3 regions of the Kitasatospora cystarginea genome follow, and region 3 is predicted to be linked to each of the others. Evidence: riboswitches for the same ligand, from Rfam matches in the RefSeq annotation. Region 3 holds a riboswitch; each other region holds the start of a gene.
What was found. Region 3 has a riboswitch for cobalamin ahead of ABD369_RS07025 (cobalamin biosynthesis protein). Riboswitches for the same ligand answer to the same signal wherever they lie in the genome.
Positions count from the first base shown of each region.

Region 1: another riboswitch for cobalamin. It lies ahead of cobN (cobaltochelatase subunit CobN); the one in region 3 lies ahead of ABD369_RS07025 (cobalamin biosynthesis protein).
Region 2: another riboswitch for cobalamin. It lies ahead of nicT (Nickel transporter NicT); the one in region 3 lies ahead of ABD369_RS07025 (cobalamin biosynthesis protein).

Region 1 is NZ_BAAATR010000006.1:189,115-192,380, reverse strand. It holds gene cobN (cobaltochelatase subunit CobN) at 1-1,301, opposite strand, end outside; cobalamin riboswitch at 1,532-1,683, opposite strand; gene ABD369_RS09815 (cobalamin biosynthesis protein CobG) at 1,759-3,000, shown strand; gene ABD369_RS09810 (precorrin-8X methylmutase) at 2,997-3,266, shown strand, end outside.
Region 2 is NZ_BAAATR010000013.1:93,033-96,298, forward strand. It holds gene ABD369_RS16740 (hypothetical protein) at 1-216, opposite strand, end outside; gene ABD369_RS16745 (TetR/AcrR family transcriptional regulator) at 305-1,048, opposite strand; gene ABD369_RS16750 (ArsR/SmtB family transcription factor) at 1,149-1,511, opposite strand; cobalamin riboswitch at 1,596-1,811, shown strand; gene nicT (Nickel transporter NicT) at 1,843-2,940, shown strand; gene ABD369_RS16760 (isochorismatase family protein) at 3,046-3,266, shown strand, end outside.
Region 3 is NZ_BAAATR010000004.1:289,334-292,599, forward strand. It holds gene ABD369_RS07020 (cobyric acid synthase) at 1-445, opposite strand, end outside; gene ABD369_RS07025 (cobalamin biosynthesis protein) at 501-1,457, opposite strand; cobalamin riboswitch at 1,576-1,757, opposite strand; gene ABD369_RS07030 (alpha/beta hydrolase family protein) at 2,009-3,124, shown strand.

The DNA.
Region 1 (3,266 bases), on a different contig from region 3:
GCGTGGATCAGCGCGTCACCCTCGTGTGCTGCTACTCGCCCGCTCGCCTCCGGGCCCTCTGACCCGGCGCCGACGCTCTTCGCTCCGGCACTCCCTCGTTCCTCGGTCGCTTGTCGCTCATCCCTTTCGGCACCGGCGGGCCCTTCGGCTCGGGGCGGGGAGGAGTCCAGCCCCGGCAGGTCGTCGCCGAGGTCCATGCCCTCCTCGCGCAGCCGGTGCAGCAGGCGGACCGCGCTGGCCGGGGTGTCCAGGCCGACCGCGTTGCCGACCCGAGCGTGCTTGGTCGGGTACGCGGAGAGCACCAGCGCCAACCGCCGCTCGGCGGGCGGGACATGGCGCAGCCGGGCGTGCCGGACCGCGATGCCCGCGACCCGGGCGGCGCGCTCGGGGTCGGCGGTGTAGACGGTCAGACCGTCCTCGTCCAGCTCCTTGAAGGAGAACGGGACGGTGATCAGGCGGCCGTCGAACTCGGGCACGGCGACCTGGGTGGCGGTGTCCAGCGGGGAGAGGCCGTCGTCGCTGTCCTCCCACTGGGCACGCGACCAGGTCAGGCAGAGCGCCTGCAGGATCGGGCGGTCGAGCGCGGCGAGCGCGCCCGCGTCCCAGGCCTCCTCGTCCCCGCCCGCCTGCGCGTCGGCCGGCCGGGTGCCGCCGGCCGCCAGCACGGTGGTGACGATCGCGTCGGCCTGGCCGAGTTCGGCGAGCAGTTCGGGCTCGGCGCCGCGCAGCGAGGCGCAGTACAGCGGCTTCGGGCGGCCGCCCTGGTCCTCGATCGCCTGGCACAGGGCCTCGACGAAGGCGGTGTTGCCGCTCATGTGGTGGGCGCGGTAGTAGAGCACCGCGACGACGGGGCCCTCGGCGGTCCGCGGGGTGCGCTCCAGGGGGCCCCAGGCCGGGGCCGAGACGGGCGGGGTGAAACCGTGGCCGGTCAGCAGCACGGTGTCGGAGAGGAAGGCGCCGAGCTCGGCCAGGTTGGCCGCGCCGCCGTGCGCCAGGTAGGCGTGCGCCTCGGCTGCGATCCCGGCGGGGACGGTGGACAGCTCCATCAACTGGGCGTCCGGCGCCTGCTCACCCGTCAGCACGACCACCGGGCGCGGGCCGGCCAGCAGCGCGTCCAGGCCCTCCTGCCAGGCGCGGCGGCCGCCGAGCAGCCGGACGACCACCAGGTCGGTGCCCTCCAGCAGCGCGGGCAGGTCCTCGGCGGTCAGCCGGGCCGGGTTCCCGAGGCGGTAGCGGACCGGGCCCGCACAGGCGCGGGCGCTCAGCAGGTCGGTGTCGGAGGTGGAAAGCAGCAGGATCACGCGACGGCCCTCCCGGCCAGGTCGGCGCCCCGTGCCGAAAGGTGTGCCGCGCGCGGCCGAGCCGCTGGTTGGTGCTCTGAGAGCGCTGAGCGACAGCCGACCGGCGATGGAGGGAGCGCAGGAGTGATGGGTGCCAGCGGCTCAGCCCGCCCGTCGAGCGGGCGGGACGCAGCAGCGCGTGCGGGCATGCGGCAGCGCACAGGTCTCAGGCCTTCCTCGGGGTCCGCGCCCCGGGCTAAGGGAGGACGGCAGGAGTTCCTGGCTCCCACGGCGGTGAACCGTGGTCACAGTGGCGGGACCGCACCGGGTTTGCACCGGTTTCCTCCCCTTGGCGCCGTCGCTGGCGTGGACGGCCCACAGGACCGCCCGGGAGCATCGTACGGGGTGCGGCTGGGCTGGGGGAGTGTGATCTGTTCCGGGCGGTGCATCCGGAACGGCAATCTGTATGCTCGCCGCCATGCCACCCGTACCCGACTCCGTCGCACCGGGCCCCGGTACGCCCGACCGCGGGCGTTCGGACGTCTGTCCGGGGGCCCTTCGTCTGCACACCGCCGACGACGGTTCCCTCGCCAGGATCCGCATACCCGGCGGGTTGCTGACGAACAGTCAGGCAGTGGTGCTGGCCGACGCGGCCGAGGAGCTGGGCGACGGCGCACTCGAGACCACCTCGCGCGGCAACGTCCAACTGCGCGGCCTGCCTTCGGACTCCGGTGGCGAACTCGGCCGCCGCCTGCGCGACGCCGGCCTGCTGCCCTCAAAGACCCATGAGCGGGTCCGCAACATCGTCGCCTCCCCGGCCGCCGGGCTGGACGGCCTCGGCCACGCCGACGTCCAGGACTGGGTGCGGGAACTCGACCGGCGGCTGTGCGCGAGCGAGAGCGCGGCCCGCCTCTCCGGCAAGTTCCTCTTCGCCCTGGACGACGGGCGCGGTGACGTCGCCGCACTGGACGCCGATGTGACATTGATCGCAACCGCAGGCGGCGGCGCCCTGCTGCGCCTCGGCCGCGCCGCCACCGCCCGCCCGGTGCCGCCCGGCGGGGCCGCCGAGCACGCGGTCCGCGCCGCCGAGGAGTTCCTGGAAATGCTGCGCACCAGTGGCGCCAAGGCCTGGCACCTGCGCGAGGTTCCCGGACTGCTCGACCCGGGCGCCGAACCGCTGCCCGCGCTGCCGGCCGCCACTTTGGCCCCGGGCGCACTGCCCGGCGGACTCTCCGTGGGCCTGCGCTTCGGCCGGGTGAGCGCCGCACGGTGGCGGCGGCTGGCCGCAGCCTCGGCCGGCGAGCTGCGGCTGACCCCCTGGCGCGGGATCGTCCTGCCGGGGGCGCCGGTCGACCGGCTGCCCGAACTGGCCGCGGCCGGCTTCCGCACCGCCCCCGGCTCGGTCTGGGAACGGGCCAGCGCCTGCACCGGACTGCCCGGCTGCGCCAAGTCGCGCGCCGACGTACGGGACGACGCCGCACGGGCGTTGGACGCGGCGCAGACCCCGGCCGCTGCCGGCCCACTGCCCGTGCACTGGTCCGGCTGCGAGCGGCGCTGCGGGCATCCGGCTGGGGAGTGGGTGGACGTCCTGGCCACCGGGCAGGGCTACCGGGTGACCCGCGTCGGCCCCGGGGTCGAGGCCCCGGGGGCGGGAGTGTCAGTGGATGTGTCGACGGAACAGATGGCGGAGGCGGTAGCCGAAGCCCGGAGGACCAAGTGATCGAGTACGAGAAGGACGGCGCGGCCATCTACCGCCAGTCCTTTGCCACCATCCGGGCCGAGGCCGAACTGGCCCACCTACCCGCCGACGTGGCGCAGGTCGCCGTGCGGATGATCCACGCGTGCGGCATGACCGACCTGGTCGACGACCTGCTCTGGTCGCCCGGCGTGGTCGCGAGCGCGCGCGCCGCGCTGCACGCCGGTGCGCCGATCCTGTGCGACGTTTCGATGGTCGCGAGCGGAGTGACCCGCAAGCGGCTGCCCGCC
Region 2 (3,266 bases), on a different contig from region 3:
GGCGGTGGCGTCCTCGATCACCTGGACCGTGACACCCTCGCGTTCGAGGTCCTCGGCCTCGGCGGGGGAGACGTACGCCTCGATGCTGATGCTCCGGTCGGCACCGCGGTGGGGACGTCCGCCGACGTCGGGCCGCTTCTCGCGGAGGAGGGTGTGCAGGACGGTCGGATCCGTCGCGGTCACGCGGACCCGGAGAATTCTGTCGCGATCGGACATGGCGACCTCTTCCGGGCGCCGTCGCGGAGTCCGGCTCCGCTGCCGACGACGCCGCGTGTGGGTGACTCCGTATGTTTACGCTGTATCTTCAGCGTGCTCTTCCGTCGTAGAACGAGTCAAGGGGCGCGTCGGGCATCCGACTCAGCAGGCTGTCCAGCCCGGCCAGCAGCTCCTCCTGGTCGTCGTAGTCCGCCAGCAGCGGGACCAGCGCCCGCAGCCTCGGGTACCGGTCGGCGGGCAGGCGGTGCAGGCCCAGGCGCAGCATCGGGTCCGGCTCGTCGGGGTCGTCGATCACCTGGCGCTTGTCGACCAGCAGGCAGCCCAGGTTCCAGGCCACGAACCTCCGGTAGATCATCAGCGAGGTGGCGTGGTCGAAACCGGCCCGGCCGAGCACGGCGAGGAGATGCTCGGTGAGCTGCAGCACCGGGGCGGGGCGGCGGGCCATCGGGACGCTCAGCGGGCGGGTGGCCACCAGCGGCAGGATCTCGGGGTGGACGTGCGCCACCGAGGCGAAGGCGCCGGCGATCCGGCGTAGCTCCGCCCGCCAGGCCCGACCGCCTCCGGCCGCCGCGGTGGCCTCGGCCGAGCTCCGCAGTTGGGTGATCACCTCGGCGAAGTAGGCCTCCACCAGGCCGTCCAGCAGGGCTTCCTTGCCCGGCGTGTAGCGGTAGATGGCCATCGACTCCACGCCCAGATCGGCGGCCAGCCGGCGCATGGTGAGCGCGCCCAGCCCCTCCCGGTCGACCAGCGAGACGGCCGCGGCGAGCACCAGGGGCCGGCTCAGCCGTCCGCGCTTCTCGGGAGTGCCCCGGTCGGGCTCCGCTGCTGCCATCTCCGCCTCCCTCGCCGTGCCCGCGGGGATCGGTCGTCAGCTGACAACAGAAGGATACAAGCTACGCACGGGCCGTCGGGAGGATCGGGCACACCGCAGCTCAGTCCCGGTGGCCCAGCACCCCGTGTGCCAGCACCTCGGCGACGGCGGGGTCGACCAGCCGGTAGCGGATGATCCGCCCGTCGCGCTCGCCGCTGACCAGCCCGGCGGCGCGCAGCAGGCGCAGCGCCTGGGAGACCGCCGGGTCGCGCATGCCGGTGGCGACGGCGAGGTCGGTGACGGCGAGCGGTCCCGTCTCGTGGAGGGCGAGCAGCAGCGAGAGCCGTCCGGGGTCGGCGAGCAGGGCGAAGCGTTCGGCCCAGGACCGGACGTGCTCGGTGTCGCCGATCGCGGCGATCGCCTCGCAGACCCGGTGCCCGTCGATGGTCCTGCGGTCGGCACGGTCGGCGGGGACGAGATGCATGCCAGGCATTCTCGCAGCAGCGGTACCTGTGATACCCGACACCTGCACAGCTGTGCAGGCTTGCAGTGGTGCCGTACGGCCCCCTACCGTTGTGCCCGCCGTGGTGCTCGGGAAGACCGGTGACGGACTCTCAGGAGTCCCAGACCGGAGCGGCCCTCGCCACTGTGATCGGGAAGTACCGGCATCATCCCCGCCCCCGCCAGGGACGGGCGGCCACTGGACGAGAACGCGTCCGGGAAGGCCGGGTGCGGGTGCGTTCGACCCGTCAGCCAGGAGACCGGCCACGGCATCTCACGAACGGATCCACGAGGTGCTGGAGCGTGACCCGCAGATGACCCTGCCCAGAACCGAAGCCGCTCCGGCGGCGGCCCCCGCCCTGCCCGCCTTCCGCTGGAAGCGCGAGGACACCGTGCGGACCGCCGGCCTGATGGCGGTGATCCTGGCCATGCACGTGCTGGCCTTCGGAGTCCTGATCCTCCTGGTGGCGCCGGAGAAGTACCAGGTCGGAACCCAGGTCTACGGGATCGGCCTCGGCGTGACCGCGTACACCCTGGGGATGCGGCACGCCTTCGACGCCGACCACATCGCCGTCATCGACAACACCACCCGCAAGCTGATGGCCGACGGCAAGCGCCCGGTCTCGGTGGGCTTCTGGTTCGCGCTCGGCCACTCCTCGATGGTGGTCATCATGGCGGCGCTGGTGGCCGGCGGTGCCGCGTTGGCCGGGACACTGATGGACGACCAGTCCACGACCCACCAGGTGCTCGGCATGATAGGCACCACCGCCTCAGGGGTGTTCCTCTACCTGATCGCCGCGCTCAACCTGGCCGCGCTGGTGGGGATCGCGAAGGTGTTCCGGGCGATGCGCGCGGGCCAGTACGACGAGCGCGAGCTGGAGGCGCACCTCAACTCGCGCGGTCTGATGAACCGGATCCTCTCCCGGGCCACCCGCTCGATCACCCGGCCCGGCCAGATGTTCCCCGTCGGCATGGTGCTCGGTCTCGGCTTCGACACCGCGACCGAGGTCACCCTGATGGTGATGGCGGGTTCGGGCGCGGCGGCCGGTCTGCCCTGGTACGCCATCGTCTGCCTGCCCCTGCTGTTCGCGGCCGGAATGAGCCTGTTCGACACCCTCGACGGCACCTTCATGAACTTCGCGTACCAGTGGGCGTTCTCCAACCCGGTCCGCAAGGTGTACTACAACTTGACCATCACCGGTCTCTCCATTGCGGTCGCCTTCATCATCGGGACCATCGAACTGGTCGGTGTCCTGCACGAGAAGCTGGACCTCACCGACCCGGTGACCGGCTGGATCGCCGGACTGAGTCTGGACAACGTCGGGTTCGTGATCGTCGGCCTGTTCTTCGTGGTCTGGGTCGCGGCGATCGGCTACTGGCGCTTCGCCAAGGTCGAGCAGCGCTGGTCGTGAACCTGGCCCGGGTCGACCCGCGCCGCGCCGATCCCCGGTCAACGTACAACTCGCCCGGTTTCCAGGTAGGTTGGAGGTCTGCCGTGACCGGGGATCGGGGGATTCGTGCTGCCGGAGACCGAGGCGAAGCCGCACGACTGGCGGATCGAGGGCCGGGAGTACGCCCGGCACGAGGAGCGCCGCGGCCGCCGCTTCGCGTACCAGTCGCTGGTGCCGGCCCGCACCGCGCTGGTGGTGGTCGACATGGTGCCGTTCTTCGTGGCCGGGAACCCGTACTGCCGTGGCATCGTGCCCAACATCGCGCGCCTCGCCGAGGGACTCCGGAC
Region 3 (3,266 bases):
TGGCGATGTCCCGGTCCCGCAGATTGATCTCGGCCGGCGAGCCCGCGCCCTCGCAGACCACCACCTCGTACCGGCTGCGCAGATCGGCCAGGCACTCCAGAGCCCGCTCCAGCAGTACGGGCTTGCGCTCGCGGTAGTCCAGCGCGCCCACCTCGGCGACCGGCCTGCCGAGCAGCACCACCTGACTGCGGCCGTCGCCGCCGGGCTTCAGCAGCACGGGGTTCATCGCAGCCTCCGGCTCGATGCGGGCGGCCTGCGCCTGCATCGCCTGGGCGCGGCCGATCTCGGCGCCGTCGGCGGTGACGAAGGAGTTGAGCGACATGTTCTGCGCCTTGAACGGCGCCACCCGCACGCCCTGCCTGGCCAGCCAGCGGCAGATGCCCGCCGTGACCACACTCTTGCCCGCGTCCGAGGTCGTCCCGGCGACCAGCAGTGCCCCGCTCATGCTCCTCCGCTCCACTCAACAGTCCTTCTGCGGCCACTCGTTCCCGGGTTGCCGCTCACGACCGCCCCCGCCGCCAGGTCCACAGCGCCCGCCCGGTCACGGTGACCGCCAGCGCCAACGCCCCGACCCGTCGGGAGAGCTGACACGCCCGCTCGATGTCCGCCACCTCGACCGGCCGCAACTCCCCGCCGAGCACCGGCCGGTGCTCCACCCGCTCGCCGTACCGCAGCGTCCCGCCCAGCCGCACCCCGAGCGCCCCGGCGAAGCACGACTCGGCCTGCCCGGCATTGGGGCTCGGGTGCGCGGAGCCGTCCCGGCGCCAGACCCGCCAGGCGGTCCGCGGCTCGGGCGCGGCGGCCACCGTGAGCAGGGCGGTCAGCCGGGCACCGGGCCAGCCGGCCACGTCGTCCAGCCGGGCCGAGGCCCAGCCGAAGCGCAGATGGCGCGGCGAGCGGTGACCGACCATCGCGTCCAGCGTGTTGACGGCCCGGAAGGCGAGCAGCCCCGGCGTACCGGCCAGCGCACCCCAGGCCAGCGCGTTGACCACGGCGTCGGCGGTGTTCTCGGCCACCGACTCGACGACGGCGCGGGCGATCTGCTGCTCGTCCAGCGTGCTGGGGTCGCGGCCGCACAGGTGCGGCAGCCGCTCCCGGGCGGCGGCCAGATCGCCGGCCCGCAGCGAACGGCCGATCGTCCTGGCCTCCCGGGTGAGCGAGGTACCGCCGAGCACCGTCCAGGTCGCGGCGGCGGCCAGCGCCGCCTGCCCGTACCGGCTGCGCCCGAGCGCCCGCTCGGCGAGGTGCGCCCCGGCCGCGACCGAACCGACGCAGACTGCGGTGTACCCGGCGCCCGCCGCCCGCCGGTCGCGCCAGAGCGCGCGCTCCACCCGCCCGGCGGCGGCACCGAAGACGGCTACCGGATGCCCGCGCCGGGGGTCGGCGAGGACGGCGTCGGCCAGGTAGCCGGCGACACTGCCCAGTGCGAAGGCGGCGGCGCGGTTCAGGCGGGGCACGGTGCGGACACAGCGGCGGAGGCGGACCGCAAGGCGGGCACGGCCGGGTCGAACGGCGGCCGCACAGCGGCCAGGGCAGCCTGCATGGCGTGCGTGTCCTCACTCAGGGTCCGCGCCCTGGATCGACGTACCGGGGGCGAGAGTCTCCTGGCTCCCGGGTCGGACACACCCTCGGGCCTTCCAGCAGCCGGACGACCGGACCGCCGTGACCATGAGTCGAGCGTGCTCCCCGGTGACAGTGGCGGGACCGCGCCGGATTCGCACCGGCTTCCTCTGCATGCCTCCGTTTGGCTGAAAGATCCCACCACGGTCCGCGACCGGGAGTCAACAAACCGCGCGGAGGGCTTGATCACAGCCGTCTCGGCCGTCCACCGCCCACCGCGCGGCACACCGCACGGGGGTGGCGCCGGCTCCGCGGAGCCGCCCGGCTGCCCGCCGCCGCGAAGGCCCGGCCCACCGTCCGCACGGACGGACTACGCCCCGGTGGCAGGCCCGCCGTGCGGAGAGTGGACTGGAAGGTACCGCCCATGAAGGTCACACCGGGGAGCACTATGCGTTGGGGAACCGCCGCCGCCGTGGCGGCCACCGCAGTAGGAGCCGGAGCTGCGGTCATCCTGATCGGCCGCAGGGTGTCCGAGCGCACGGTCCGTCCGCAGCCCGGGAAGCCGGGCCTGGCCGCCACACTGCGGGTGCACGAGGTCGCCGCCGGACACGTCACCCTCACCCGGGCCCCGCAGACCGTACGCGCGGGCCGGTACGCGCTGGAGTGGGCCGGCGGCGGCCACGCGGTGGTCGGCGGGGTGCTGCGCACCGACATCCAGACCGTCACCCGCCGGCTGGAGCGTGCCGACAGCGGAACCCTCACCGTCGGCACCGAGGTCGAGCTGACCCCCCGGGTCCACCTCGGCGATCCGGCCACCGCCCTCGGCCTCGACTTCACCGAGACCGCCGCCCAGGGCGACCTCGGGCTGCTGCCCGCCTGGTACGTCCACGCCATGCGCGGCACCTGGGTGATCCTGGTGCACGGCCCGGGCGCCGACCGCACCCAGGCGCTCCCGGTGCTCCCGGTGCTGAACTCGCTGAAACTGCCGACGCTGACCGTGACCTACCGGGGCGACGCCGACGCCCCGCACCCACCGGACGGACTCGGCCACTTCGGTGAGACAGAGTGGCGGGACGTCGAGGCGGCCGTAGGGCTCGCCCTGGAGAGTGGCGCGGGACGGGTCGTGCTGTACGGCTGGTCGCTGGGCGCGACGATGTGCCTGTTGACCGCCGCCAGGTCCACCCGGCGGGAGTCGGTCGCCGGACTGGTGCTGGACTCCCCGATCCTCGACTGGCAGGAGAGCGTCCGCCGGGAGAGCGTCCGCGCCGGTGTCCCGGGTGTCCTCGCCGAGCTCGGCGCCCTGGCCGCCGAAGGCCGTACCAAGGTGGACCCGGCGGCCCTCGCCCGTCTCGCGGACGGTACTGACCTGCACCTCCCGACCCTGCTGCTGGGCAGCCCGGCCGACGGCATCGCACCGATCGAGGCCGCCCGCCGGCTGGCGCACCGCCGCTGGGACCTGGTGAGCCTGCACGAGGTGCCGGACGCGGAGCACGCCCAGCTCTGGAACGCCGACTCGGACGGCTACGCCGAGGTGCTGAGGCGCTGGCTCACTCCGCTACTCTGAAAACACTGTCACTCTCCGTAGATATTCAATCACATTAGCTGGAAGTGTCGAGGGTCCGGTTCCGGTGCGGATCTGGCGGATGGTCGATCGATTTGTTGGGTGCACGACAGTCAGAACAAGCCAACCATTCGAATGTCAAGCC